3 regions of the Burkholderia pyrrocinia genome follow, and region 2 is predicted to be linked to each of the others. Evidence: predicted binding sites of a transcription regulator. Region 2 holds the regulator's gene; each other region holds the start of a gene.

Region 1 (9,895 bases), 330 kb from region 2:
CAGCACCAGCTCCGCGTCGACCGTACCGAGCGACGGCAACGTCAGCGTCAGGCGCGTGCGCCATGCGATGCCGTCACCCGTGTCGTCGCCGCCGCCCGGCGCGCGGCTGCCCGCATCGTCGGGTTCGATCGTCCAGTCGAGCCGCGCGCCGGGCCACGCCTCGCCGGTCCAGCGGAACTGGTCGGTCGCGAGTGCGTCGAGCTGTTGCCTGACGAGCGGCACGGCGGCCGGGTGTACGGTGGCGAGCGTCTGCGCCGGTGGATCGGACGACGCGGCAGCCAGCTCGGCACGCGCCGGCGTCCAGCGCGGGTCGGCGTGCGCGCCGAGCGGATCGACGGTATCGGGCGGCAGCGACGCGCCCTGCCGGGCGGCCGCCGGCCACGCCTGCGCGGAATCGCGAGCGGGCGCGCCGCCTTGGGCCGGCGTGCCCGCCTGCGCGGTCGCCCGCGTGGTCGCCGGCAGCGGCGGGCGCTGCGCGAGCAGTTCGTCGAGCACGTCGGTCGAATCGTGCTGCGCGGCACCCGGGTCGGCCGGCGCGAGCGCGGCCGTCAGGCGCGCCTGCGGCTCGCGCATCAGCGCCGCGAGCGGACGCTGGCCGGCCAGCCACTGCGCCAGATGGGATTCGTAGAAGAGGCCGCTCTCGCTCACGGCCTGCGCGAGCGCTGCGCGCAACGCTGCGACCGGCGGCAGCGCGGTCGTTTCGCGCGCCGCCGCGGCGGAAGAAGGCGTGGAAGACGCCGCCGGATCGGACGCGGCCGGCGCACGCGCCGGCACGGCCGTATCGGTCAGCAGCACGGCGGGATCGGCCAGCAGCGGCGCACGCCCGGCGATCGCCGGCGTCGCGTCGCCGCCCGCGCGCGAGATCGCGTCGAGCACGCGCCCGACATCGGACAGCGCGGTCTGTGTGGAGGCTTGCGGCGCGGCGGGCTGGCCGCCGGCCGGCGGCGAGGACGACGCACCGGTACCCGGCGTGCCGACCTGCGAGGTCGCGCCGCCGCCGGCGGGCGCCGATACGGTGCCGGTCAGCAGGCTGTCGAGACGGCTCGCCAGCAGCGCGGCTGCAACGGAGTCGATACCGGTCATGATCGGAGCCTGCTCACCTCAGCCACATCGTTGCGAATCCGGGCGCGGCACGCCAGTGCCGCCCGCGGGAATAGCGCGCGTGCCGCATGCGGCAACGGGTGCGGGCACTCCGCGCCCGTCGCCCCGGAAAACGGGCCCTACCCGCGCGCGCGGTAGAGGTCGGTCAATACCTTGGTCGAGCGCCGCGCCTCGAACAGCGCGGACAGCCGCGCGACGTCCGGGCTCGCGAGATCGCGGATCGCGGCGTCGTCGGCCAGGATGCGGCGAATCAGGTCGAGCTTGCGGCCGAGATCCGATTCGTCGAGCGCGACGCCCGGATCGGCTTCCTTCAGTCCGGCGACGAGCTGCATGAATTCGGCCTGCAACCCCGGCAACGCGCTCCAGTCGGCGCCGCGCGCGGCGCACAGCATCCGGCCCGACACGGCCGCGAGCGCCTCGTAACGCGCGAAGTATTCGGCCTTGAGATTCATCGTGCTGCTTCCACTGCCTGTTGCGCGGCCATCCGCGCGACTTCCGGGGCGATGCCCGTCCATGCTTCCTCGAGCGTGGCGAGCAGCCCGTCGACCTCGACCAGCATCGCGTCGCTCGCCTGCGCGTTCGCTTCCAGCAGGCGCCGGCCGATATACGCATACAGCGCGTCGAGCCGGCCCGCGATCTCGCCGCCCACGTCGCGGTTCAGCGACGCCTGCAGGCCGCTCTCGACGATCCGGATCGCCTTGCCGATCGCTTCGCCGCGCGCGGACACGTTGCCCTGCTGCAGATGCATGCGCGCCAGCGCGATCGCCTGCCGCGCGCCCTGGTACAGCATCGCGATCAGCCGGTGCGGGGAGGCGCCCATCACCCCCGTCTCGACGCCGACACGCGCGTAAGCACTGGCTCCAGCGTGTCCTGGGGAAAACATGCGCTTCTCCTTGTCATGCCTTGGCTATACGGGAGCCGCCGCCGTGCATCGCACGACGCGGCCTTCTCCGGAGTTATCGGAAGGGATTTGAAAAGCTTTAGGCGCGCGGGGCCGCCGCCGGACCCGGGATGCCGGCCCGCCGGCCCTGCCCGGCAAGCCCGGAGGCCGTCGCCGGTTGGCCGTCCCCGGATGCCCGTCGCGTCACACCGACATCTGCATGATGTCGTTGTAAGCGCTCACTAGCTTGTTGCGGACCTGAAGCCCGAACTGGAAGCCGATGTTGGCTTTCTGCATGTCGACCATCACGTCGTTCAGCGACACGTTCGGCGCGCCGACCTCGAACGCCTGCGCCTCGCCGAGCGCGTGCTGCTGGTCGCCGCTGATCTTGTCGAGCGACGCCTTCATCGCGCTCGCGAACGTGCCGGCCGTCGCCGCGCCCGAGCCGGCAAGCGCCGCCGTCGGGCTTGCGACGCCGCCCGACGCCTGCGCGGCCATCGACTGCATCTGTTGCAACACCGAACCGATTCCGCTGACGTTCGCAGCCATGCTGTCCCCAGACATAAGAGAAGAGACCCGGACGCACCGGGCGTTTCCGCCGGCGCCGCACCACGCGCACCATACCGGATCGCGAAAAAGGATAGCAGCGCGCCGCGCGGCAAAGCCGAGAAAGTACGGGGGAAACCCCGCTCTTTTCGGTCGATCGGAGTCCGGCCCGGGTCACGATAATCGCATCGTGTCATTGTCCGCCCGCTCGTCCGAGCGAGCTCAGTCGTCCCGCTCCGGAGAAACTCGACGCATGGATTCGCAGGCCAACTCGCTGATCAACCCCGACGCCCGCGCGGGCCTCGCCAGCCCGGCGCCCGGCGCCGCCGCGGCCGCCGCGTTGCCGGGCGCGGGCGTCGCCGGCGCGGACTTCGGGCTCGGCGGCTTCGCGGAACGCATTCCCGGCATCTCGCGGATGAAGGGCAACCCGAAGCTGCCGTTCCTGATCGCCGTCGCGTTCGCGATCGCCGCGATTACCGCGCTCGTGCTGTGGAGCCGCACGCCCGACTACCGCGTGCTGTACAGCAACCTGTCGGACCGCGACGGCGGCGCGATCATTACCGCGCTCCAGCAGGCAAACGTTCCCTACAAGTTCGCCGATGCCGGCGGCGCGATCCTCGTGCCGTCGAACCAGGTGCATGAAACGCGCCTGAAGCTCGCCGCGATGGGGCTGCCGAAGGGCGGCTCGGTCGGCTTCGAGCTGATGGACAACCAGAAATTCGGCATCAGCCAGTTCGCCGAACAGGTCAACTACCAGCGCGCGCTCGAAGGCGAGCTGCAGCGCACCATCGAATCGATCAACGCGGTGCGCAGCGCACGCGTGCATCTCGCGATCCCGAAGCCGTCGGTATTCGTGCGCGACAAGGAAGCGCCGAGCGCGTCGGTCTTCGTCGACCTCTACCCGGGCCGCGTGCTCGACGAGGGCCAGGTCCAGGCGATCACGCGGATGGTGTCGTCCGGCGTGCCCGACATGCCCGCGAAGAACGTGACGATCGTCGACCAGGACGGCAACCTGCTGACCCAGCCGGCTTCGGCGTCGGGCCTCGACGCGAGCCAGCTCAAGTACGTGCAGCAGGTCGAGCACAACACGCAGAAGCGCATCGACGCGATCCTCGTGCCGATCTTCGGCGCCGGCAACGCGCGCTCGCAGGTCAGCGCGGACCTCGATTTCTCGAAGATCGAGCAGACGTCGGAAAGCTATGGCCCGAACGGCACGCAGCAGCAGGCCGCAATCCGCAGCCAGCAGACCAGCAGCGCGACCGAACTCGCGCAGGGCGGCGCGTCGGGCGTGCCGGGCGCGCTGTCGAACACGCCGCCGCAGCCGGCTTCCGCGCCGGTCGTCGCCGGCAACGGCCAGAATGCGCCGCAGACGACGCCGGTCAGCGACCGCAAGGACCAGACGACCAACTACGAAGTCGACAAGACGATCCGCCATCTCGAACAGCCGATGGGCAGCGTGAAGCGGCTGTCGGTCGCGGTCGTCGTCAACTACCAGCCGATCGCCGACGCGAAGGGCCACGTGACGATGCAGCCGCTGCCGCCCGCGAAGCTCGCGCAGGTCGAGCAGCTCGTGAAGGACGCGATGGGTTACGACGAGAAGCGCGGCGACTCGGTCAACGTCGTGAACAGCGCGTTCTCGACCGTGAGCGACCCGTACGCCGACCTGCCGTGGTGGCGCCAGCCCGACATGATCGCGATGGCGAAGGAAGCCGCGAAATGGCTCGGCATCGCGGCGGCCGCGGCGGCGCTCTACTTCATGTTCGTACGCCCGGCGATGCGCCGCGCGTTCCCGCCGGCCGAGCCGGTCGCGCCGGCGCTCGCGGCGCCGGAAGATCCGGTCGTGCTCGACGGCCTGCCGGCGCCGGTCATGACCGAGGAAGCCGACTCGTTGCTGCTCGGCTTCGAGAACGAGAAGAACCGCTACGAACGCAACCTCGACTACGCGCGCACGATCGCCCGCCAGGATCCGAAGATCGTCGCCACCGTCGTGAAGAACTGGGTGTCCGATGAACGCTGAAGGCTTGACCAAGAGCGCGCTGCTGCTGATGTCGATCGGCGAGGAAGAGGCCGCGCAGGTATTCAAGTTCCTCGCGCCGCGCGAGGTCCAGAAGATCGGCGCCGCGATGGCCGCGCTGAAGAACGTCACGCGCGAGCAGGTCGAGGACGTGCTGCAGGACTTCGTGAAGGAAGCCGAGCAGCACACCGCGCTGTCACTCGATTCGAGCGAGTACATCCGCTCGGTGCTGACCAAGGCGCTCGGCGAGGACAAGGCCGGCGTGCTGATCGACCGCATCCTGCAGGGCAGCGACACGAGCGGCATCGAGGGCCTGAAGTGGATGGACTCGGGCGCCGTGGCCGAACTGATCAAGAACGAGCATCCGCAGATCATCGCGACGATCCTCGTGCACCTCGACCGCGACCAGGCGTCCGAGATCGCGTCGTGCTTCACCGAGCGGCTGCGCAACGACGTGCTGCTGCGGATCGCGACGCTCGACGGCATCCAGCCGGCCGCGCTGCGCGAGCTCGACGACGTGCTCACCGGCCTGCTGTCCGGCAGCGACAACCTGAAGCGCAGCCCGATGGGCGGCATCCGCACCGCGGCCGAGATCCTGAACTTCATGACGAGCGTGCACGAGGAAGGCGTGCTCGAAAGCGTGCGCCAGTACGACGCCGATCTCGCGCAGAAGATCGTCGACCAGATGTTCGTGTTCGAGAACCTGCTCGAACTCGAGGATCGCGCGATCCAGATGGTGCTGAAGGAAGTCGAGTCGGAAACACTGATCGTCGCGCTGAAAGGCGCGCCGCCCGCGCTGCGCCAGAAGTTCCTCGCGAACATGTCGCAGCGCGCCGCCGAACTGCTCGCCGAGGATCTCGACGCGCGCGGCCCGGTGCGCGTGTCCGAAGTCGAGACGCAGCAGCGCCGCATCCTGCAGATCGTGCGCAACCTCGCCGAGAGCGGCCAGATCGTGATCGGCGGCAAGGCGGAAGACGCGTATGTCTGATTCGGCGAGCGATCGCGCGGGCACCCTCACCGCCTACCAGCGGTGGGAGATGGCGTCGTTCGACCCGCCGCCGCCGCCGCCGACCGACGACGCGGCAGCGGCCGCCGCCGCGCTCGCCGAGGAACTGCAGCGCGTGCGCGACGCCGCGCACGCCGAAGGCCGTGCGGCCGGCCACGTCGAAGGCCAGGCGCTCGGCTACCAGGCCGGGTTCGAGCAGGGCCGCGAACAGGGTTTCGAGGCCGGCCAGGCCGATGCGCGCGAACAAGCCGCGCAGCTCGCGGCGCTCGCCGCGTCGTTCCGCGAGGCCGTGTCGACCGCCGAGCACGATCTCGCGTCCGACATCGCGCAGCTCGCGCTCGACATCGCGCAGCAGGTCGTGCGCCAGCACGTGAAACACGACCCGGCCGCGCTCGTCGCGGCCGTGCGCGACGTGCTCGCGGCCGAACCCGCGCTGTCCGGCGCGCCGCATCTCGCGGTGAATCCGGCCGACCTGCCCGTCGTCGAAGCCTATCTGCAGGACGATCTCGATACGCTCGGCTGGAACGTGCGCACCGACGCGTCGATCGAGCGCGGCGGCTGCCGCGCGCACGCCGCGACCGGCGAGGTCGACGCGACGCTGCCCACGCGCTGGCAGCGCGTCGCCGCCGCGATCGGCAAGGTGAGCACGTGGTGACGCGGCCGCCCGAATCGCTCGCGCATGACGGCATGACGCCGCTCGAACGCGAGCTCGCGCTCGCATCGTTCGGCCCCGCTGCCGCACACGACACCGCACACGACGCGAAGCCGCACGCAGCGGCCGCCGCATCCGGCACCACGCCGCGCGCGCCGCACAATCCGCATCTCGCGCACTGGCGCACGCACCTGAACGGGCTCGCCGCGCGCAGCCACCGCGCGCTGCCGCTGCGGCCGTGCGGGCGCCTCACGCGCGCGGCGGGCCTCGTGCTCGAGGCGATCGGGCTGCGCCTGTCGGTCGGTGCCGAATGCACGATCGAATTGCCGCCCGGCAGCACGCTGCCGCACGCGGAAGCGGAAGTCGTCGGCTTCGCCGGCGACCGCCTGTTCCTGATGCCGACCACCGACGTCGCCGGCGTGCTGCCCGGCGCGCGCGTGTGGCCGCGCGAAAGCGCGCCCGTCACCGATCCGCTCGCGGGCGCGAAGCGGCTGCCGGTCGGCTGGGAGATGCTCGGGCGCGTCGTCGACGCGTCGGGCCGCCCGCTCGACGGCCTCGGCCCGCTCGCGTCGAAGGTCGATGCGCCGCTGTCGGCGCCGTCGATCAATCCGCTCGAACGCGAACCGATCCACCACGTGCTCGACGTCGGCGTGCGCGCGATCAACGCGCTGCTCACCGTCGGCCGCGGGCAGCGGATGGGCCTGTTCGCGGGCTCCGGCGTCGGCAAGTCGGTGCTGCTCGGCACGATGGCGCGCTACACGAGCGCGGAAGTGATCGTGATCGGGCTGATCGGCGAACGCGGCCGCGAAGTGAAGGAATTCATCGAACAGATCCTCGGCGAAGACGGGCTCGCGCGCTCGGTCGTCGTCGCGGCGCCGGCCGACGTGTCGCCGCTGTTGCGGATGCAGGGCGCGGCCTACGCGACGTCGCTCGCCGAGTATTTCCGCGACCAGGGCAAGCACGTGCTGCTGCTGATGGATTCGCTGACGCGCTACGCGATGGCGCAGCGCGAGATCGCGCTGGCGATCGGCGAGCCGCCCGCGACGAAGGGCTACCCGCCGTCGGTGTTCGCGAAGTTGCCCGCGCTCGTCGAGCGCACCGGCAACGGGCCCGAAGGCGGCGGCTCGATCACCGCGTTCTACACGGTGCTGACCGAAGGCGACGACCAGCAGGACCCGATCGCCGATTCGGCGCGCGCGATCCTCGACGGCCACATCGTGCTGTCGCGCACGCTCGCCGAGGCCGGCCACTATCCCGCGATCGACATCGAGGCGTCGATCAGCCGCGCGATGACCGCGCTGATCGACGAAACGCATCTCGACCACGTGCGGCAGTTCAAGCAGATGCTGTCGCGCTACCAGCGCAATCGCGACCTGATCGCGGTCGGCGCGTACGCCCCCGGACGCGACGCGCAGCTCGACCGCGCGATCGCGCTCTATCCGCGCATCGAGGCGTTCCTGCAACAGGGCTTTCGCGAATGCGCGCCGTTCGCGTCGAGCCTCGCCGGGCTCGATGCGCTGTTCGATGCTTACGGAGGCTGATCACGATGGCTCCCGGCTTTCCCCTTCAGTTGCTGCTCGACCGCGCGCAGGAAGACCTCGACACGGCCGCGAAGCAGCTCGGTACCGCGCAGCGCGACCGCACCTCGGCCGCAGAGCAGCTCGACGCGCTGCTGCGCTATCGCGACGAATACCACGCGCGCTTCGCGCAATCCGCGCAGAACGGGATGCCGGCCGGCAACTGGCGCAATTTCCAGGCGTTCATCGACACGCTCGACGCGGCGATCGCGCAGCAGCGCAACGTGCTGGCCGCGGCCGAAGTCCGCATCGACGAAGCACGCCCGAACTGGCAACAGAAGAAACGCACCGTCGGCTCGTATGAAATCCTGCAGGCGCGCGGCGTCGCGCAGGAAGCGCAGCGCGACGCCCGGCGCGAACAGCGCGACTCCGATGAACACGCCGCGAAGCTCCTGCGCATGCGGGCCGACGCGGCCCGTTCGTCGTAACCGACCACCGCATTCGAACGAGAGAACCGCCATGCCTCCCCTGCCCCTGCTCGGCGCGCTGATCGACACCGCCGGCGCCGCACTCAAGGCCGCCCGCGGCTCGGGTTCGTCCGGCACCGCCTCCGCCAAAGACACCGCTGCCACCACGACCGCCACGGCCGCCGTGCCGTTCGCGCAGACGCTGAAGCAAAGCGTCGTCACGCGGCGCGACGCGGCGAACGCCGGCACGCCGGGTGCGTCGACGACGCAGGCCGCGTCGAAGCCGGCCGCCGGCACGAAGCCGTCCGGCCCGGACGACGCCCGGTCGACCGACGACACGAACGCCACCGCCAACCCCAATCCCGACGCCGGCGCACTCGCGGCCGCCGCGGCCGTGCAGGCACAACTGCAGGCACGCACGGACAACGCGACGCCAGCCGATACCGCCCCAGCCGCCGCTACCGCGCAAAAGGCGGCCGTGTCCGGCCAGCCCGACGCGACGGCCGCGCTGGCGGACCACGCAGCCAAGGATGCGGCCGCCCAGCCGGCCACGCCGGCGTCGAGCCGCGACGCGCTGCAAGCGGCGCTCGCCAAGCTGACCGGCGGCTCGGGCGCGATCGCGATGCCCGCGGCCGGCGCAACGGCTTCGGCTTCGGCTTCGGCTTCGGCTTCGGCTTCGGCTTCGGCACCCGCATCGTCTGCATCGACCGCCGCCGCACCGCTGACGCCGAAGGTGCCGACGTTCGACCGCACGCTCGCCGACGCGAAAGGGGCGCTCGCCACCCAGCAGACGCCGACGCAGGTCACCGCGCAGGCGCTGCAGGCCGACGCGAACGCGCAGTCCGGCGCGCAGCATGCGCTCGCGGCAGCCGGCGACGCGACGGACCCGGCGGCCAGCGCGACGCTCGCGGCCGGCGCAACGGCTGCGGCCGCGGCGCAGGCGAACCTGCAGTTGTCGCCCGCCGCGAGCGCGATCGCCACTGCCAACCCGCACGTGCTCGCCCCGCACGTCGGTACCGCCGACTGGACGGACGCGCTGAGCCAGAAGGTCGTATTCCTGTCGAATGCGCACCAGCAGAGCGCCGAACTGACGCTCAACCCGCCCGATCTCGGGCCGCTGCAGGTGGTGCTGCGCGTCGCGGACAACCACGCGCATGCGCTGTTCGTGTCGCAGCACGCACAGGTGCGCGACGCGGTCGAAGCCGCGCTGCCGAAGCTGCGCGATGCGATGGAAGCGGGCGGGCTCGGGCTCGGCAGCGCGACAGTCAGCGACGGCGGCTTCGCGTCGCAGCAGCAGAACCCGCAACAGACCTTCGCCCGCGGCCAGTCGTCGCGGCGCGGGCACGGCGGATCGTCAGCCGTCGATGCACCCACCGACGCTGCGCAATCCGCACCGGCCGCCGCGCGCGTGAGCCGCGCGGGCCTCGTCGATACGTTTGCCTGAGCATTGCCGCTTAAGTGCGCGCGCCGATCAGCGGCCGTGCACCGCGGCAGCCGCCTCGCCGCGCGGTACGCCGCCCTTGCGCGCGGCAACGATGAAGTCCGCCGCGCGTTCGCCGATCATCACCGACGGCGCATTCGTGTTCCCGCCGACCAGCGTCGGCATGACCGACGCATCCACCACGCGCAACCCTTCGACGCCGCGCACGCACAGTTGCGGATCGACGACCGCACGCGCATCGGAGCCCATCCGGCACGTGCCGACCGGGTGA
Region 2 (9,895 bases):
GTTGTGGCGCATCGCCTTCATGTGATCGTGGCCGATCACGTGGAAGTTGCCGGTGGCCGTCACGAAGATGTCGGCCTTGTCGGCCGCGTATTCCATCGTCACGACGCGGTAGCCTTCCATCGCCGCCTGCAGCGCGCAGATCGGATCGATTTCGGTGACCCACACGGTAGCGCCCAGGCCGCGCAGCGACTGCGCGCAGCCCTTGCCCACGTCGCCGTAGCCCGCGACGACCGCGACCTTGCCCGCGATCATCACGTCGGTCGCGCGCTTGATGCCGTCGACGAGCGATTCACGGCAGCCGTACAGGTTGTCGAACTTCGACTTCGTGACCGAATCGTTCACGTTGAACGCCGGGAACGGCAGGCGGCCGTCCTTTTCCATCTGGTACAGGCGGTGCACGCCGGTCGTGGTTTCTTCGGTCACGCCCTTGATGTGCGCGAGGCGCTTCGAGTACCAGGTCGCGTCGATGTCGAGGTGCTTCTCGATCGACTTGTACAGCGCGACTTCTTCCTCGTTGGTCGGCTTCGCGATCACCGAACGGTCCTTCTCGGCCTTCGAGCCGAGGATCAGCAGCAGCGTTGCGTCGCCGCCGTCGTCCAGGATCATGTTCGCGAATTCGCCGTTCGGCCATTCGAAGATGCGGTGCGAGAACTCCCAGTATTCGTCGAGCGATTCGCCCTTGAACGCGAACACCGGCGTGCCGGCTTCGACGATCGCGGCCGCGGCGTGGTCCTGCGTCGAGAAGATGTTGCACGACGCCCAGCGGACGTCCGCGCCGAGCGCCTTCAGCGTCTCGATCAGCACGCCCGTCTGGATCGTCATGTGCAGCGAACCGGCGATGCGTGCGCCCTTCAGCGGCTGCTGCGCCTTGTATTCGTCGCGGATTTGCACGAGGCCCGGCATTTCGGTCTCGGCGATGTTCAGTTCCTTGCGGCCCCAGCCGGCCAGCGCCATGTCGGCGACGACGTAATCCTTGGAAGCTTGCGAATCGATAATGGCGTTCATCACGCCCTCCTTTCTAAAAAGTTTCTAGATTGGTGACGTGAGCGCCGTTCAGGAAGCGGAGCCGGCGCGACGGTCGCGAAACGCGCGCCGCACGGCTGCTTGGTGAAGCCTTCCGAGCCTGGCGGACGCTGAATGGTCCGTCGCAACGCTCCTCGGAAAACGGGAGGGATTGTAGCAAATCGGCGCGCACAATGCGCAAGCGACTCGAGCGATTCAAGCGCGCCGCGTCGGCGCGCGTCGCCGTCCGGAAAGGGTCAGGACTCCGCGCCGACCCACGCCTGTTCGCGCAGCCGCGCGCGCAGGCGCGCGACGGCCTGGCTGTGCAACTGGCACACGCGCGATTCGCTCACTTCGAGCACCGCGCCGATCTCGCGCAGATTCAGACCCCGTTCGTAGTACAGCGACATCAGCAGCTTCTCGCGCTCCGGCAGCCGCTCGATCGCCTCGACGAGCGCCTCGCGCAGGTGCTCGTCGAGCAGCGCCGACAGCGGATCGGCGTGATCGACGCGATAGCGGTCGAGGAACGGCTCGTCGTCGGCCGCGCGGTCGAAATCCTCGTAATAGATGAGCTGGCTGCCGTGCAGGTCCTGCAGCATCCCCTGGTATTCGTCGAGCGGCATGTTCAGGTGCAGCGCGATCTCGGTCTCGCTCGCCGAGCGGCCGAGATGCTGCTCGACCTGGTGCACCGCGTGCTCGACCTCGCGCGACGTCTTGCGCAGGCTGCGCGGCAGCCAGTCGTTGCTGCGCAGCTCGTCGAGCATCGCGCCGCGGATGCGCTGCGTCGCGTAGGTCTCGAACTGCGCGCCCTGGTCTTCCTTGTAGCGGCCGGCCGCGTCCATAAGGCCGATCATGCCGGCCTGGATCAGGTCGTCGAGGTCGACGCTCGCCGGCATCTTCGCGACGAGCTGCAGCCCGAGGCGACGCACGAGCGGCGCATATTGCGCGAGCACGTCGGCCTGGGACATCTTTCCTTGAGCGTTGTACATCATGGCCCCCTCCTTCCGGTGGCGCTCACGCGGCGTGTGCCGCGCCCGCCTCATACGACGGCTTGCCGCCCGCGTGGACGGCGCGGCCCGCACCCGAACGCGGGCGCATCGGCCAGTACAGCAGGTCGGCGGCAATCTGCCGGTAGTCGCGCGCGGCCGACGACGACGGGAACGCGTCGACCACCGCATGCATCAGTTCGCGCGCGTGCTCGACGAGCGGATCGGCGCTCACGCAGCCCGCATCGGCGATCGACACCGTCAGGTAGCGGCTCGCGACGCCCGCGAGGTTGTCGAAGGCCGTCTTCGCGTCCGCATGGCTGCCGACGTGATTGGTCAGCACGCGGAACTGCGCGAGCGCGTGCGCGAAATGCAGCCGCTTCATGCACGCGTACGCCTCGGTGATCGCCTGCGCGGCCACCCGCGTGACAACCAGCACGTCGTGCGCTTCGCGCGCGAGTGCCGAGAACGAGCCGTCGGCGCCGAGCTGCGCGTCGACGAGGACGATGTCGGCCGGGCCGTCGATGAAGTCGCTCAGTTGCGCGTCGCTGTAGCCGGCGCGCGCGAGCCGCGCGGCCGCGCACAGGCCGAACCCGGCGGCCACCCGCGTGCGCTCGCCGTCGCGCAGCCATGCGCCCGCGAGGGTCGCGCTGGCCGAATGCACGTCGGCGCGCTCGTCGACGACGAGCACATCCTTGCCGAGCGACGCGAGCGCCGCCGCCAGGTTCACGATGGCGGACGTGCAGCCGACACCCGCCGGCCCGCCCGTCACCGCGACGATGCGCGACGTGCGCCCGGCCAACAGGCGCCGCAGCCCTTCGGCCTGGTCGATGGTTCGTTTATCCAAATCGCACCTCGTGCAGCTCGGCGGTGGAACGTGCGGTCAGGGCGGAAAGCAGCGTCGGCATGTCCTCGTCTTGCGGCACGAAGGGCGAGCCGTCGCGCGGCACGCAGAACGCGCTCTTCAGCAGGAATCTGGTCGATGCGACATACAGGTTCTCCGGCACCTTCTGGCCGGTCGACACGTAGTGGACCGGCAGCTTGTAGCGGATCACCGTGTCGAGCACGCCGCCGAGGTGGGTCGCTTCGTCGAGCTTCGTGAGGATGCAGCCGGCGAGGTCCGGATGCTCGCCCGCGCTGCGGTACGCCTGCACGACTTCGTTGAGCGTGTCGCCGTGGCTGGTCGCGTTGAGCAGCAGCAGGCGCTGCACCGGCGTGTTCGCGCCGTGCAGCATTGCGATCTGGTCGGACACCGCGCGGTCGCGCTGGCTCATGCCGATCGTGTCGATCAGCACGATGTGCTTGTTGCGCAGCTCGGACAGCGCGAGCGCGAGATCGCCCGCATCCTTCACCGCGTGCACCGGCACGCCGAGGATCTTGCCGAAGATGCGCAGCTGCTCGTGGCCGCCGATCCGGTAGCTGTCGGTGGTCAGCAGCGCGACCTTGCTCGCGCCGAAGCGCATCACGCACCGCGCGGCCAGCTTCGCGGTGGTGGTCGTCTTGCCGACGCCCGTCGGCCCCATCAGCGCGAACACGCCGCCGCGCTCCATCAGCGCGTCCTCGCTGTCGAGCACCGGCAGGTTCGCCGCGAGCACCGACTGCGCCCATTCGGCGGCCTGTTCGAAGGTCTGCGCGCCGTCGCCGGACGGCAGGTTGTCGACGAGCATCCGCACGAGCTGCGCGGACAGGCCGGCCGCGAACAGGTGCTTCGTCAGCGCGCCATGCACGGCGCTGCGACGCTGGCGGTCGTGCCACTTCAGGCTGTCGAACTGCTCTTCCATCATTCCGCGCAGTTCGCCGAGCTCCTGCATCACCGTATCGTTGACGATCCGCTCGATGCGCGACTTCACCGCATCGGCCACCGCGGCGGCCGCGTCGGCGGACAGCCGCGTGCGCTCGGCCGCCTTTGCGGCGTTCGCGGTGCTCGCGTCGGGCGTGCGCGGCGCGGCTGCCGGCATCCGGCGTTCGGCATCGCGCACGATGTCGCGTGCCCAGTCGGGCGACGGCGCGCTCGCGGCGCCCTGCGGCGCGGGCGCGCTGGCTGGCGGCGCGGCAGGCGGCGCCTGGGTACGCGCGATCAGCGCGTCGCGCTGCTGCGTCAGGCGCTTCGCGTGCTCGACGAGCCACGGCGCGGGTTCGGAAGCGGGGGCAGGCCATCCTGCGGCCGGCGCGGCGATCGACGGCGCTGCCGCAGCCGGCGCGTCTGCATCGATCGTCGAGGATTGCGCGGCTGCTTCGTCCGCTTCGGCGCTTGCACCGAACACGGACGAGAACACGTCCGGCAGCCCGCCTTCACCTGCCGCATACGGATTGACGCTCGGGCGCGCGAGCGCGCCGCCCGGGCGCGACACGATGCCCGGCACCGCCGCGGCCGGCACGGATTCCGGCACGCGCGGCGCGGCGATCCGCGGCCGCGCGGCGGCCGGCGGCGTCACCGCGGCCAGGTCCGAATCGGCGAGTGCGACGATTTCGACGCTGCCGTCATCGAGCGTGCGGTTCGACAGCACGACCGCGTCGGCGCCGAGCGCCTCGCGCACCAGACGAAGCGCGTCGCGGCTCGTCGCGCCGGTGAATTTGCGAATGTTCAAGCGGAACCCCCGATGACGTTAACGACTTTGATCGTGCGTGTGTCCGGCACTTCGGCATACGACAGCACTTTCAATTGCGGCAGGCTGCGGCGCAGGAAACGCGCGAGCATCGCGCGCAGCGCGTGCTGCACCAGCAGCACGGGCGGCAGCCCGAGATTCTGTTGACGCAGCATCGCTTGCTGCGTGCCGGTCAGAAGGTTGTGCGCGAGGCCGGGTTCGAGGCCCGGATTCGCGCCGGTGGCGAGCGCCTGCGACAGCACGCGCTCGAGATTCGAGTCGAGGCCCATCACCTGCATCTCGCCCGCGCCCGGATACCACTGCTGCGTGATCGCGCGGCCGAGCGAGAGCCGCACCGCGGCGGTGATCTCGAACGCGTCGCCGCGGCCCGCATGTTCGGACACGGCCTCGAGGATCGTGCGCATGTCGCGGATCGGCACGCCTTCCTCGAGCAGGTTCTGCAGCACCTTCTGCAGCGTCGTCAGCGAGATCGTCTTCGGCACGAGGTCCTCGACGAGCGACGGCGCGTCCTTGCCGGTACGCTCGACGAGCGCCTGCACTTCCTGGCGGCCGAGCAGCTCGGCCGCGTGCTGGACGACGAGATGGTTCAGGTGCGTCGCGACGACCGTGCTCGCGTCGACCACCGTGTAGCCGTACACCTGCGCCTGTTCGCGCAGCGCGACGTCGATCCACACGGCCGGCAGCCCGAACGCGGGATCCTGCGTGACGGCGCCCGGCAGCGCGGCCGTCACCTGGCCGGGGTTGATCGCGAGCCACTGGCCCGGGAACACTTCGCCGACGCCGATCTCGACGCCCTTCAGCGCGATCCGGTACGCGTTCGGCCGCAGTTCGAGGTTGTCGCGGATATGGATCACCGGCGGCAGGAAGCCGATTTCCTGCGCGAATTTCTTGCGGATGCTCTTGATGCGCTTGAGCAGCTCGCCGTCGCTGTTCTTGTCGACGAGCGGGATCAGCCGGTAGCCGACTTCGAGGCCGAGCGGGTCGATCAACTGCACGTCGTCCCAGGTCGCCTCGTGGCTATCGGACGGCAGCACGGCGGGCGGCGCGATGTCGGTCAGGTCGCCGGCCGCCTTGCGGGCCGCCGCACGCCGGGTCTGCGTGCGGGCCAGCCAGATCGCGCCGCCGCCGAGCGCGAGGAACGCGAAGTGCGGCATCCCCGGGATCAGCCCCATGATCACGATGATCACGCCGGTGATCGTCAGCACGCGCGGGTTCGTGAACAGTTGCCCGGTGATCTGCGTGCCGATGTCCTCGTCGGTCGCGACGCGCGACACGATCACGCCGGCCGCGGTCGAGATCACGAGCGACGGGATCTGCGCGACGAGGCCGTCGCCGATCGTCAGCAGCGTGTAGTTCGTGCCGGCCGCCGCGAAGCTCATGTCGTGCTGGACCATCCCGACGATCAGCCCGCCGATCACGTTGATCGCCATGATGATCAGGCCGGCGATCGCGTCGCCGCGCACGAACTTCGACGCGCCGTCCATCGACCCGTAGAACTCGGCTTCCTGCGACACGGACAGGCGGCGCTTGCGCGCCTGTTCCTCGTTGATGAGGCCGGCGTTCAGGTCGGCGTCGATCGCCATCTGCTTGCCGGGCATCGCGTCGAGCGTGAAGCGCGCGGACACTTCGGCGATCCGCCCCGCGCCCTTGGTGATCACCATGAAGTTGATGATCATCAGGATCACGAACACGACGATGCCGACCGCGAAGTTGCCGCCGACCAGGAAGTGGCCGAATGCCTCGATCACCTGGCCTGCCGCGTCGGGGCCCGTGTGGCCCTCGAGCAGCACGACGCGCGTCGACGCGACGTTCAGCGACAGGCGCAGCAGCGTCGAGAACAGCAGCACGCTCGGGAACGCCGCGAAGTCGAGCGGCTTCATCGTGTACATGCTGACGAGCAGCACCATCACCGACAGCGCGATGTTGAACGTGAACAGCAGATCCAGCAGCATCGGCGGCAGCGGCAGGATCATCATCCCCAGGATCATGCAGATGAGGACGGGGCCTGCGAGCGCGCGCAGGTTGGTGCCCGCGAACGGGTTCGTGCGCTTCGCGAACAGGCCGGTCGGGGTGCTCATGCGGAGGCTCCTTGCTTGCCGAGCGTGTCCTCGGCTTCCTCTCGTTCATCGTCGACGGGCACCGACGTGCCCTTGTCGAGTTCGGCCGGCACGTCGAGATCGACCGGCACTGCGGGGAACGCGCCGCCTTCCGAACGGAAGCGCTTGAGCTGGTAGACCCACGCGAGCACTTCGGCGACGGCCGAGTACAGCGAACCGGGAATCTCGCGCTCGAGTTCGACGTTGTGATACAGCGCACGCGCGAGCGGCGGCGCCTCGAGCAGCGGCACGTTGTGCTCGGCCGCGAGTTCGCGGATGCGCACGGCGACGAGGTTCACGCCCTTCGCGACGACCTTCGGCGCGCGCATCTCGCCGTCCGTGTATTGCAGCGCGACGGCGAAGTGCGTCGGGTTCGTGACGACCACGTCGGCCTTCGGCACGGCCGCCATCATCCGGCGGCGCGCGATCGCGCGCTGCTGCTGGCGGATCCGCCCCTTCACGTGCGGATCGCCTTCGTTCTCGCGATGCTCGCGCTTCACTTCGTCCTTCGTCATGCGCAATTTCTTGTTGTACTGCCAGATTTGATAAGGCACATCGAGCGCGGCGACCACCAGCATCCCGGCGACCGTCGTGCCGCAGCACACGGCGACCAGGTGCAGCGCGTCGGGGAGCGCCGTGCCGAGCGGCTGCGTCGCGAGGCCGAGCAGCTCGTCCTTGCTGCGCCAGATCGCGATGCCGCCGATTCCGCCGACGACCAGCGTCTTCGCGAGCGACATCCCGAGCTGGATCGGCCCCTGGATCGAGAAGATCCGGCCGAGGCCCGAGATCGGGTTCAGGCGGTCGAACTTCAGCTCGAAGGTCTTCTGCGAGATCAGCCAGCCGCCGAGCGCCATCGGCGCGAGCAGCGCCGCGAGGCCGGTGAGCGCGAGGATCGGCAGCAGCGCGGCGAAGCCTTCGAGGCTCGCGCTGCCGGCCGCCGAAAGCATCCGGTTCGTGTCGAACGCGGTCGCGCGGTCGAACGTGAACGCGCCGCGCAGCATCGCCTGCAGATGCGCACCCGACGGGCCCGCGAGCAGCCACGCGCCGTAGAATCCGGCCGCGAGCAGCGCGAACGAAGCCAGTTCGCGCGAACGCGCGACCTGCCCCTCCTCGCGCGCCTTCTCGCGGCGTCTGGGAGTGGCGGCTTCGGTCTTGTCGAGATCGCTCTCGTCTGCCACGGGGCCTCCAGTCGGGTACGGCGGAATGCCGCTTTCCAGTGACACCGATTATTCATGGAGGCGTCAAACGCCGATCGGTCGAGCAAAGCCGGGAAAGGGGGGTATTTCGGGGAATCGGGCGAGCCCGCGCGAACGGGGCTGGATGGGAGGTGGAACGGCGCGCGACGGGGTGCGAGGCGGCGGAAAAACGCGGCGATCGGCACAACGGTGAAACGCGGCTCCCGGACGGGACGGTGACGGCGCGAAGCGGGAACGGTGAAGCGGAGGAACGGGAAAACGGGGAAGTCGGGCCCCGACGCGACGGCGTCGCGCGTCGGGGCAGGCGGCGCTCAGAGCGCCGGGATCGGATTCGCGCCGAAGCGGTTCGTGCCTTCGGTGCCGCGCGAGCACATCCACACGAGCAGCAGGATGGCGCCGACGATCGGAATCAGCCCGATCAGCAGGAACCAGCCCGAGCGGCCCGTATCGTGCAGGCGGCGCACGCTGACCGCGATGCCCGGAACGATCAGCGCCAGCGAAATCAGGAAGAGCACGCCCAGCAGCAACAGCGTAACCAGACCCGCGTTGCGGCCGACCGCGCCGATTACCTGGGAGACGACCGAAAGAATGCAGCTCAGCAGCGCGAAATACCAGTATTCGGCACGACGCGCACGGCCTTCGAATTTCGCGTATTGATTGAGTACGGAACGAATGGCTTCGGAAAAATTCATCTTATTACCCTCCTGTTTTATATTGGCACCCCGGAAACAACGCCGGCATTATAGGTTTGAATTTCGACAGACTCCATCTCTTTTCGCATGCCGGCCGGCGCGCACACCCCGTTGCACCGTCGCGGGAACGGCTGCCCTAACGTAATGCGGCGCCGCAGGTTTGCATATCGCGTCATTTTAATAATCTTGAAGACCGGACAGGAACACCAGCCCCAGATAATCAAGCGTTTGATTACAACCGAATGAATCCGGACGCGATCGATAATCGATCCGGTCGCGCGGCATTCGATTTACCGGCCGGCCGGCATTACGCGGGCGCGCCAGTCGCGCTGCCCTTCGCCATTCCCGCTCCCGATCCCATTCGTAGTGCGCGCGGTCTCCGGATAAAAAAAAAGGGGGCGATCGCTCGCCCCCTCGTTGCCGCCTGCGGTCGTGCCGCGTCAGAACGCGACGAAAGGCGCCGCGCCGCCGCTCGAGCGCTTGTCCATCCCGAAGTAGATCGTCTTGCCGTAGAAGTGCGGAATGCCGATGTCGAGCCATCCGGCCGAGCCGAACGGCCCCGCGATGTCGTTGAACGCGAACGTCGACGCGTTCGCGAACAGCGTATCCGCGTTCGCGACGGGCATCGACACGGTGCCGCTCGCGCTGTTCTGGCCGGTCAGCGTCGCCGTATAGGTCGTCGTGGACGACGGGCAGTAGAACTGCGTGTTCCTCGAACAGACCGTCTGCGACGAATCGTTGAAGAAATACGCGTTCGAACCCGTATCGAAGAACGCCGTCACCGTACTGCCGAGGAAGGACGCGCTGACGTCGCCCGTCGTGGTCGACGTCATGACGGTCGACGCGCCGAGCGCATTGTTGCTCTGCGTGCCGATCCCGAAGATCAGCTGGCCCGTCGCGCTCGCCTGCCCGCTGCTCGAGATGGCCGGCATCTGCACGATCACGCCGTTGTTGTCGGTCGCGAAACGATGAACCGGATTGGCCACCTGCTGCGCGACCGGCACGAGCGCAACCGCGCAGCTTGCATTGCCGTTCGGGCATGCGTAGTAGTTGTTGCTCGACGACGACGTCGACGTCGCGCAGGTCGTGCCGCAGTCGTTCGGCGCCGGCCCGATGCCGAGGATGCCGTTCGCGCCGAGCGCGCTCGCCGAGTTGGCCGACGCGCCGCCGTTCGTGCACGAGCTCGGCACGTTCGTCGTCCCGAGGTCGCCGATGATCTGCACGGGCAGCGAGCTCGCCTGTTCGGTGCCCATCGACAGGTCGACCGTGCGCACCGAGCCCCATGTGTAGCTCGACACGAACTTGCCGCACTCGGCG
Region 3 (9,895 bases), 380 kb from region 2:
GGCATGGCGCTCGAGTTTCCGGTCTCGCGCTCGCGCGGTGCGGTGCTCACGCTCGATCTCGAGAACGGCGCTCACTTGCCGGCAGGCGCGATCGTCACGGTTGCCGGGCAGAAGGAAGCCTTCCCGGTCGGCCACGACGGCGTCGTCTATCTCACCGGACTGTCGGAGCAGAACCGCCTGCGCGCGACGTGGCGCGACCAGCAATGCGACCTGACCGTCCGCTTTCCCGCCGGCGACGATCCGCTGCCGGACCTGGGCACCCATCTTTGCAAGGGAGTCACACCATGAGACATTGCAAGCATGCCGGGCGGCGTGACCGGCCGACGCCCCTGCGCGCCGCCGCGACGGTGCTCGCGGCCGGCGCGGCCGTGCTGGCCTCGCTGCCCGCGCTCGCGGCGACGACCTGCACGATGAATGTGCCGTCGTCGATGGTGTTCGGCACGTACGACACGCTCAATGCCGCCACCTCCGCGATCACGATCTCGGTCAACTGCAGCGGCAACGGCAACCCCTCGCCGGCGGTGACGGCGAGCGCGGGCGGCGGTACCTTCGCCAATCGCCTGATGACGAGGACCGGCGGCACGCAGACGCTGGGCTACAACCTGTATCTCGACAGCGCGCACACGTCGATCTGGGGTGACGGCACGAGCGGCACGTCGGTGATTTCGTGGGGCAAGATCAACGGCGCCGGAACCGTCAACGCAACCGTGTACGGGCTGATCCGCGGTGGCCAGAACGTCGTGCCGGGCGGATACGCGGACCCGCACATCACGATCACCATCAACTACTAGCACCACGGACTCAGACAACGGGGCAGATCATGAATCGAACCGAGACAGCGAGCGCCGCCGCATCGCGGTGCAGCCCATGCGGACGGACCCGCGCGGCGTCTGTCGCACCGCAGCGGGCCGCCCGCCGCGCGCGAAGGCTGTTTGCCGCGATGGCAGCGCTATCGATCGCGCTGCTCGGCGCCGCGCCAGGCCAGACCGATGCGAAGCAGGCCAACCGGTCGCTGCAGGTCGGCGCAACGGTCCAGGCGTATGCGCGGATCAAGGCGACCAGTCCGGCCCAGCTCGTGATCGCGAACAAGGACACGAGCATCGGCTACCTGAACGTGCCGAACGTCAACAACGCCACGGGGACGACGCTTGCGGTCCAGACCAACGACCGGGCCGGTTACACGGTGCTGGTGCAGGTTGCCGCCGCCAGCCAGGCGCAGTTCAGCTCGATCGAGATCAGCGGAATCGGCAGCAAGGTCGTGCTTCCGCCGACGGGCGGCAAGATCGCCGTGCCGTATACGGCGCTCAACACGACCTTCACGGTGACCTATCGCTTCGTGTTCGCGCGGAAGGCGAAGGACGGGACCTTCGCATGGCCGATTACGTTTTCGGTGCAGCCCAACCCGTGACGTCCGACGATCGCCGGGGCCCGCGGCCATGATCCGCGCGGCGGCTCACAGCACCGGGCCCGGCTCCTTTTCCCGGCGCAGGATCGCGTACAGGATGATCGCGCCGAACGTCGCGGTGCCGATCCCGCCGAGCCCGAAGCCGCCGATCTTCAGCGAGAAGTCGCCGGCGCCGAGCACGAGCGTGACGGCCGCGACGATCAGGTTGCGGTTGTCGGAGAAGTCGACCTTGTTGACGACCCAGATTCGCGCGCCCGTGACCGCGATCAGCCCGAACACGACGATCGACACGCCGCCGAGCACGGGGCCCGGGATCGTCTGGATCACCGCGCCGAATTTCGGCGAGAAGCCGAGCCCGATCGCGATCAGCGCGGCGACCGCGAACACCAGCGTCGAGTAGATCCGCGTGACGGCCATCACGCCGATGTTCTCCGCGTACGTCGTGACGCCCGTGCCGCCGACGCTGCCCGACACGATCGTCGCCAGGCCGTCGCCGATGAACGCGCGGCCGACGTAGCGGTCGAGGTTTTGCCCCGTCATCGCGCTGACGGCCTTGATGTGGCCGAGGTTCTCCGCGACGAGGATCACCGCGATCGGCGCGAGCATCAGCATCGCGTGCGGGTCGAACACCGGCGCGCGGAACGCCGGCACGCCGAACCATGCGGCATGCCCGACGATCGCGAAGTCGATCGGCTTGCCGAGGCCCATCCCGTTGGTCGCGATCGCGTAGATCGCGTACGCGATTGCAAGCCCTACGAGGATCAGGAGGCGCTGCATCATCCCGCGCGCGAACACCGCGACGCCGCCGACGCAGAGCACCGTGACGAGCGCCATCACCGAATCGAAGGTCGACGCCGATACGCCCTTGACCGCGATCGGCGCGAGGTTCAGCCCGATCACCGCGACGACCGCGCCGGTGACGACGGGCGGCATCAGCGTCTCGATCCAGCGCGTGCCGATCACCTGCACCAGCGCGCCGAGCGCGACATACACGACGCCGCACGCGACGATCCCGCCGAGCGCGACCGGGATGTTCGGGTTCGGGCCGCTGCCGCCGTAGCCCGTCACCGCGATCACGAGGCCGATGAACGCGAAGCTCGAGCCGAGGTAGCTCGGCACGCGGCCGCCGACCAGCGCGAAGAACAGCAGCGTGCCGATGCCCGACATGAAGATGCACAGGTTCGGGTCGAAGCCCATCAGCAGCGGCGCGAGCACGGTCGAGCCGAACATCGCGACGACGTGCTGCACGCCCATCGCGACCATCTGCGGCCACGGCAGGCGCTCGTCGGGGCCGACCACGCGCGACGCCGCGCCGGTCGATTGCACCCGCCAGCGCGGGAAGTAGGAATCGGACATGGGGAAGGGGCTCCTGTCGGTCTGTCGCCGGCTGCGGAGGGCGCGCCGGTCTGGAATCTGGCGCGAGTTTACGGAGCGCGAATAAGGCTGGCAAGCGGCCTGACACGCGGGGCTGACGAGCGGGACTGACAAGCGGGACTGACAAGCGGGGCCGACAGGCGCGGGACGCGGCTTGCCGCATGCGCGAACCGGTGCGCGGCCACGCGGCCCGGTGAAGCGGCCGTCCGTGCGTTGCGCGCGGGCGGCGGATGGCGCCGGCGGCGATGCAAGCGTGTGCTCACATCGCCGCCGGCGCCCCGTGCATCAAGGATTGATGTACTGGAACAGCGACAGGTTCTGAAGCTGCGCGTAAGCCTTCTGCGAGCCGGACAGCGCGTTCTGCATCTGCAGGAACTGGCTGATCGTCGTCACCATGTTGGTGCTCGTCAGGTCGGCCAGGTTGCTGCTGACCTGCAGCGTGTTGGTCTGGTTCACGGTCTGCATCGCCTTGATTTCCTGCTCGCGGCCGCCGACCGACGCCTGCACGGTGAGGACGTTCGTCATCATGTTGTTCAGCTTCGTCGTGCCGGTGGTCATCGCGTTCGCGAGCGCGGCCGCGGAAGTCGTGTTGCTGCTGATCGGCACCTTCAGCGCGGCGATCATCGTGTCGAGCGCCGCGAACACGTCGGTACCGGCCTTCGGCGCGGGCGTGACCGTGAACGTGTCGCCGGGCGCGGGCGTTCCCGACACCGGCACCGACAGGCCGTTGCCGAGCGCGATCCCCGCGCCGGCCGAATACGGCTGCGCGGCGGTCGTGGTCGGCGGCACGGCCGAGTTGTCGGTGACCGTATAGGTCGGCGCGGCCGCCGTGCCGCCGAACGTGATCGCGAACTGGTGCGCGTTGGTCGCGGCCGACGGGCTCGTGATCGACACCGCGCCGATCGTGCCGGTGCCCGTGTTGGTCGCGCCGGCGAGCGGCACCGGCTGGCTGCCGAGCATCGGCACCGACAGGAACACGTTCGCGCCGTTGTCGCCCTGCGAGATCGCACGCGTGTCGGCGATCTGCACCTGGCGCGTGCCCGTATCGCCGCTGTACGTCACGCCGCCGCCCGGCGCATTCGAGAACGGCGCCGTGGTCGACTGGAAGCCCGAGAACAGGTAATTGCCCGAGCCGTCCGTCGAGTTCGCGAGCGTCAGCAGCTGGTCGCGATAGCCCTGCAGTTGCGTCGACAGCGCCGAGCGGTCGCTGTCGGACATCGAGCCGTCGCCGGCCTGGATCACGACCGTATGAATGCTGTTCAGCAGGTTGTTGACGCTGATGAGCGTCTGGTCTTCCTTCTGCAGCGACGACAGCGCGGCGTTCTGGTTCGACGCGTACTGCGACAGCGTCGCCGACGTCATCGACAGCTGCACGGCCTGCGCCGCGCCGAGCGGGTTGTCGGCCGGCGTCGCGAGGCTCACGCCGCTCGAGATCTGCTGGTACAGCTGCGAGAGCTGCGCCTGCTGGTCGCTCATCTGAGCGACGTTCATCTGGTAGAACTGGGTGGTGGAAATCCGCATCGCTTCGATCCCCGAAATCAGTTGAACAGGCCGAGCACGGTCTGGAACAGCGTCGACGCCGTCTGGATCACCTTCGCGTTCGCCTGGTAGAGCTGCTGGTACTGCATCAGGTTGGCCGCTTCCTCGTTCTGGTTCACGCCCGACACCGACTGCTGCGCGGACGTGATCTGGCCGACCAGCGCGGTCTGCGCGGCGCTCGACGACTTCAGCTGGCTCGTCGTGTTGCCGATGCTGTTCACGTAGTTCGCGTACGCGCCGGTCAGCGTGGTCGAGCCGTTGGCGAACGACTTCGAGTTGACGAGCTTCGACAGCGCGAGCGCGTTGCTGCCGTCGTTCGTGCCGCCCGTGTTCGGCGCGACCTTGAACGTGTCGCCCACCGCCGGCGTGCCCGATACCGTCACCGTGACGCCGGCCGTCAGCGTGATCGGCGAGCCGGACTGGTACGGCTGCGCGGCGGTGGTCGTCGGCGGCACGGCCGTGTTGTCGGTGACCGTGTAGGACGGCGCGGCCGACGTCCCGCCCATCGTGATCGTGTAATTGTGCGCATTGGCCGCGGCCGTTGCGCTCGTGACCGACAGAGCGCCGATCGTCCCGGTGCCCGTGTTCGTCGTGGTGGCCGACGGTACGTACGGCGCCGCCGCCGCGATCGCCGAGCCGTTCGACGTCGCGAGGCCGAAGCCGTTCAGCGCGCCGCGCGTCGGCTGCACGGTGAACTTGTCGCCGGCGCTCATCGAGCCGGACGAGAACGAGAAGTTCAGCCCGCCGATCGAAGCCGGCATCGACGTCGACGAGCCGACCACCGTGCCGCTCGCGCGGTCGGTCAGCGTGTAGTTCGCGCCGTCGTACGACAGCGTGTAGTCGCTCGTGGTCGGCTGCGATGCGTTCGCGAACGACACGGACAGCGCCGCGTTGCCGGTGTTGCCCTGGTTCGCGTAGGTGATCGGCGAGCCGGTCGTGAACAGGTTGCCGCCGACATTGCCCGACAGGTCGATGCCGAGCGCGTTCTGCGCGTTGACCTGCGCGGCGAAGCTGGTCGCGATCGCGCCGAGCTGCGCCTGCGCGGGGTCGAGCGTCTGGCTGCGGAACGCGAGCAGGCCGCCGAGCGTGCCGCCCGACAGCGATGCGTCCGACAGGTACTGGTTCGGCCCCTGCGGGTTCGCGCCGGCGATCCCCTGCGACACGACGGTCAGCTCGCTCGGATCGGACGGCGACGCGACGGTCGCGAGCTGGTAGCTCTTGTTCGCGACGACGAGCGGCGTGCCGCCCGCGAGAAACACGCTGTAGCCGTCGCTGTTGCGCACGACCTGCACGCCCGCGAGGTTCGACAGGTTCGACACCGCGAGGTCGCGCTGGTCCATCAGCTGGTTCGGCGGCTGGCCCTGGCTGCTCGCGGACGCGATCTGCTGGTTGAGCTGCGCGATCTGCGCGGTGTACGCGTTGATCTGCGTGACGGTGCTCGTCAGCTGCGTGTTCACGCTCTGGCGCAGCGCGTCGTACTGCTGGCCGGCCGCGGTGATCTGGTTCGCGAGCGTCTGCGCATTGCTCATCGCGGTCTGTCGCACCGACGAGTCGGACGCGCTGTTCGCGACGTTCTGCAGCCCGGTGAAGTAGCTCGTGATCGCGGTCGAGATGCCGGCCGTCGGGCTGCCGACGTAGTTGTTCAACTGCGTGACGAGCGAATACCACGTCGACAGCGCGCCGCCCTGCGTCTGCGCGCCGTTCAACTGGTCGCTCAGGTACTGGCTGTACTGCCGCTGCACGGTGACGGTGCTGACGCCCTGCGGCATGTAGCCGCTGCTCGTGTACTGGCCGCTCGCCTCGGCATAGACCGGTCGTTCGACCGAATAGCCCGGCGTCGCGGCGTTGCTGATGTTCTGGCCGGTCGTCGTGAGGCCCCAGAGCGCGGCATTCAGGCCGCTGACGCCGAGGTTCATGAGTGTGTTGGACATGCGCGATCCTGATGAGCCGGCCGCGCTGCGGCCGCCGGGTTGCGTGACTCCCGGTATAACGGCCGCGGATCGAAAAAATTGAGGGAAAAATGCACGCGCGGCGCGCGCTCGTGCGTCGCGGGTCGAAGCGTCCGGCGGGCGGGGCCGGCCGTGGTACGCGGGCGGCCCGTGCGAGGCCGGCGACCGCGTGTGCGTCAGGCCCGCGCGAGCGAGCGGCGCTTCATCTCGAGCTGCGTGATCAGCCGCTGCAGCGTGTTCTCGGCGCTGCCCGGCAGCGACATGTAGCGGAAGCCGAGCTGGTAGCGCCGCGACCCGTTCGGCATCTGCGTCGAGCGCTGCGACACGAGCTGCAGGTCGAGCGACAGCTTGCCGTGGCCGGTCAGCTCGAGTTCGACGTCGGGCAGCAGCGTGCCGACCTCGAGCGCCTCGACGCGTTCGTCGGCCGTGCGCAGCCCCACGCCGCCGAGCGACAGGTTGTGCACCTCGAACAGGAAGCTCTCGCCGTCCGGCAGCTTGCCGCGGCACAGGAACGGATCGACGATCGGCGCATCGACGCGGAAATATTCACGGCGCTGGATGCACATCAGCACTTCGGGGAAATCGGCGACGAACGCGGGCAGCCCCTCGTAGCGCGTCTCGCGCGGCGTGCCCGTGGTGAATTCGACGCGCACGCCCTCCGGCGAGGCCGCGAACGTGCAGTGCGACGCGCCGAGGATGCCGGCGTTCTGCTCGGACAGCGCCCCCCAGTCGAACGTGAACGTCCGCGCGCCGACGTCGACCTCGAGCAGGCGCGTGACGAGCTGGCCGCCCGGATACTGGACGGTCAGGAAATCGCCGCGGTTCACGAGGTTGCGCAGTTGCACGCCAATTTCCAGCGGATTGCGGCGGGCATAGTCGGGCCCGGAGTGACCTGCATCCAGGCTGGGGTCGGTCGACGTTTCGATATTCATGGCTAGCCGGTCTTTCTTGTCATGGGCGCCCGGGGCAACCGGTGCGCAGTAAAACCGGGCCAGAACGGGGGCCCGGTCGCAGGTCTCTCACACTTAGCGGCAGTGCTGACCGAAAGTTTAGATCGATTTGCCGATTTTTTTCGCGCAAACGTTGAAACCGCGCGCGGCAGGCTGCCGGGCGCGGTCCGAAAGGGGCCAACTGGCGGTGGCTGGGGCCTGTTATCAGCAGGAACAGGCCCTGGTTCGTCAGCCGATCTGCTGCATGATCGAGATCAGCTTCTTCGCATAGTTCGGGTCGGTCGCGTAACCGGCCTTCTGCATCCCGTGCGCGAAGCCCTCGACGCTGCGGCTCGCGCTCAGCACGCCCGAGTAGCGCGGATTGTTCTTCAGCAGGTTCGCGTAATCGGTCATCGCGTGCTCGTACGAGTCGTACGCGCGGAATTTCGCGACCACGCGGCGCGGCGTGCCGTTCACGTACTCGGTCGTCAGCGCCGACACCGTGCGGCCGGTCCAGCCCTTGCTCGCCTTGATGCCGAATACGTTGTAGCTGGTCGAGCCGTCGGCCGCGCGGATCTCGCGCTTGCCCCAGCCCGATTCGAGCGCGGCCTGGCCGACGATGAAGCGCGCCGGGATGCCCGTGGTCGCGCTCGCGGCCTGCGCCGGCGCGGCGAGGCGGTCGACGAACGCGTCGGCGTCCGGCGCACCGCTCGCGCCTTTCAGCGGCGGCGTCAGCGCGCTGCCGCCCGAATAGCCGCGCGCGCCGGCGAGCCCGCCGTTGTTCCCGGCCGCGTTCGCATACGCGCGCGCCATCGCGTTCATCGCGGCGAGGCTGCCTTCGTTGCCGGCCGTGCCGAGGCCGCCCGCGCCCAGGCCGCCCGCGCCGACATCGGCCGCCGTGTCGCCGCCCGTGCCCTGCCCCGCGTTGCGCAGCAACTGTTTCATCAGCGCGTCGGCGACGCCGATCCCGCGCGTCGACATCTGCTGCGCGAGCTGCTGGTCGAGCATCGACGTGTACATCTTCGACGTATGCGAATCGAACAGCCCGCCATCGGGCGACGCGTCGCGCATGCTCTTGAGCATCATCTGCGTGAACATCGCGTCGAACTGCCCGGCGACGGCCTTCGCGCCGGCCTGCGGCGACTGCTTCGCCTGCGCGCGCAGCGCGTCGAAACCCTGCACGTCGAGCGCGAAGCGCTGCGTGAGGTCGTTCGCATTCGGGAGCGTGGCTGCCATTTAGATGACCTCCAGGTCGGCACGCAACGCGCCGGCCGCCTTCATCGCCTGCAGGATCGACATCAGGTCCGCCGGCGTCGCGCCGAGTGTGTTCAGCGCCTTCACGACGTCGGCGAGATTCGCGCCGGCCGTCACCATCTTCAGCGCGCCGTTGTCCTGCTTGAGCTGGATCTGCGACTGCTGCGCCACCACCGTCTGCCCGTTCGAGAACGGCCCCGGCTGCGACACGACCGGCTGCGTGTTGACGACGACCGACAGGTTGCCGTGCGCGACCGCGCAGCTCTGCAGCGTGACCATCTGGTTCATCACGATCGAGCCGGTGCGCGCGTTCAGGATCACCTTCGCTGCGGCCTTGTCCGGGCTCACGTCGAGGTTTTGCAGCCGCGCCATGAACGCGACCTGCTGCGCCGAGTCGGCCGGCGCGGCGAGCTGGATCGTACGGCCGTCGAGCGCCGTCGCGGTGCCCGGGCCGAAGCTCGAATTGACCGCGGACACGATCCGCTGCGCGGTGCCGTAGTCCATGTCGTTCAGTTGCAGTTGCAGCACGCCGTTCATCTGCGCGATCGCGTTCGGCACCGAACGCTCGACGATCGCGCCGCCGACGATCCGGCCGGCCGCGAGCTGGTTCACCTGCACGCGGCTGCCGTTCGCGCTGGCCCCCGCGCCGCCGACCGCCATGTTGCCCTGCGCGAGCGCGTACACCTGCCCGTCCGCGCCCTTCAGCGGCGTGAGCAGCAGCGTGCCGCCGCGCAGGCTCTTCGCATTGCCGAGCGACGACACGGTCACGTCGAGCGCCTCGCCGGGCCGCGCGAACGGCGGCAGCGTGGCGGTCACCATCACGGCCGCGACGTTCTTCAGCTGCATGTTGTTCAGCGACGACGAACCGCCGTTGGCCGACCCGTTGTTGATCGAGATGCCGAGGTTCGCGAGCATGTTCGCGAGCGTCTGCGTCGTGAACGGCGTCTGCATCGTCTGGTCGCCCGTGCCGTCGAGACCGACGACGAGGCCATAGCCGATCAGCGGGTTGTCGCGCACGCCCTGGATCTGCGCGAGATCCTTCAGGCGTTCCGCGTGCGCGGGCGCCGCGCCGAACACGCAGGCCGCGGCCACGAACGCGACGGCGAGCCGCGCGAAGGCTTGCGCGCGGGACGACAGGCGGCTGGACAGGGTCTTCTGCATCGTCATCACCACGGCGAGATGTTGAGGAAGAAGCGCTGCAGCCAGCCCATCGTCTCGGCTTCGTTGATGTAGCCCTTCGCCGAGTATTCGATCCGCGCGTCGGCGACCTGCGTCGAGAAGACGGAGTTCGCGCCCGAGATCGTGTTCGGGTTGACGACGCCCGAGAAGCGCACGAATTCGTTGCCCTGGTTGATCAGCATCTGCTTCTCGCCGCTGACGACGAGGTTGCCGTTCGGCAGCACGTTGGTGACGGTCACCGTGATCGTGCCGTTGAACGTGTTCGC

The links. The regulator FliA, encoded in region 2, starts transcription of late flagellar genes. The targets are predictions, from matches to a motif close to CTAAAGTTTNNNNNNNNNNNGCCGNTA.
Region 1: the regulator FliA is predicted to act here: its motif matches at 2,059-2,085, upstream of fliS (flagellar export chaperone FliS).
Region 3: the regulator FliA is predicted to act here: its motif matches at 6,306-6,332, upstream of flgK (flagellar hook-associated protein FlgK).

What each region holds. Positions count from the first base shown of each region.
Region 1 covers NZ_CP070977.1:3,265,244-3,275,138, reverse strand. The annotation lists gene JYG32_RS15200 (flagellar hook-length control protein FliK) at 1-1,083, opposite strand, end outside; gene JYG32_RS15195 (flagellar protein FliT) at 1,221-1,553, opposite strand; gene fliS (flagellar export chaperone FliS) at 1,550-1,984, opposite strand; gene fliE (flagellar hook-basal body complex protein FliE) at 2,186-2,530, opposite strand; gene fliF (flagellar basal-body MS-ring/collar protein FliF) at 2,781-4,544, shown strand; gene fliG (flagellar motor switch protein FliG) at 4,534-5,529, shown strand; gene fliH (flagellar assembly protein FliH) at 5,522-6,202, shown strand; gene fliI (flagellar protein export ATPase FliI) at 6,196-7,740, shown strand; gene fliJ (flagellar export protein FliJ) at 7,746-8,204, shown strand; gene JYG32_RS15155 (flagellar hook-length control protein FliK) at 8,236-9,627, shown strand; gene JYG32_RS15150 (GMC family oxidoreductase) at 9,655-9,895, opposite strand, start outside.
Region 2 covers NZ_CP070977.1:2,936,374-2,946,268, forward strand. The annotation lists gene ahcY (adenosylhomocysteinase) at 1-1,005, opposite strand, end outside; S-adenosyl-L-homocysteine riboswitch at 1,038-1,165, opposite strand; gene JYG32_RS13665 (RNA polymerase sigma factor FliA) at 1,260-1,994, opposite strand; gene JYG32_RS13670 (MinD/ParA family ATP-binding protein) at 2,017-2,835, opposite strand; gene flhF (flagellar biosynthesis protein FlhF) at 2,828-4,576, opposite strand; gene flhA (flagellar biosynthesis protein FlhA) at 4,573-6,672, opposite strand; gene flhB (flagellar biosynthesis protein FlhB) at 6,669-7,868, opposite strand; gene JYG32_RS13690 (DUF805 domain-containing protein) at 8,198-8,578, opposite strand; gene JYG32_RS13695 (DUF3443 domain-containing protein) at 9,019-9,895, opposite strand, start outside.
Region 3 covers NZ_CP070977.1:3,318,693-3,328,587, reverse strand. The annotation lists gene JYG32_RS15465 (fimbria/pilus outer membrane usher protein) at 1-288, shown strand, start outside; gene JYG32_RS15460 (Csu type fimbrial protein) at 285-791, shown strand; gene JYG32_RS15455 (hypothetical protein) at 941-1,408, shown strand; gene JYG32_RS15450 (solute carrier family 23 protein) at 1,454-2,761, opposite strand; gene flgL (flagellar hook-associated protein FlgL) at 3,065-4,300, opposite strand; gene flgK (flagellar hook-associated protein FlgK) at 4,318-6,249, opposite strand; gene JYG32_RS15435 (flagellar brake protein) at 6,444-7,199, opposite strand; gene flgJ (flagellar assembly peptidoglycan hydrolase FlgJ) at 7,446-8,432, opposite strand; gene JYG32_RS15425 (flagellar basal body P-ring protein FlgI) at 8,433-9,611, opposite strand; gene flgH (flagellar basal body L-ring protein FlgH) at 9,617-9,895, opposite strand, start outside.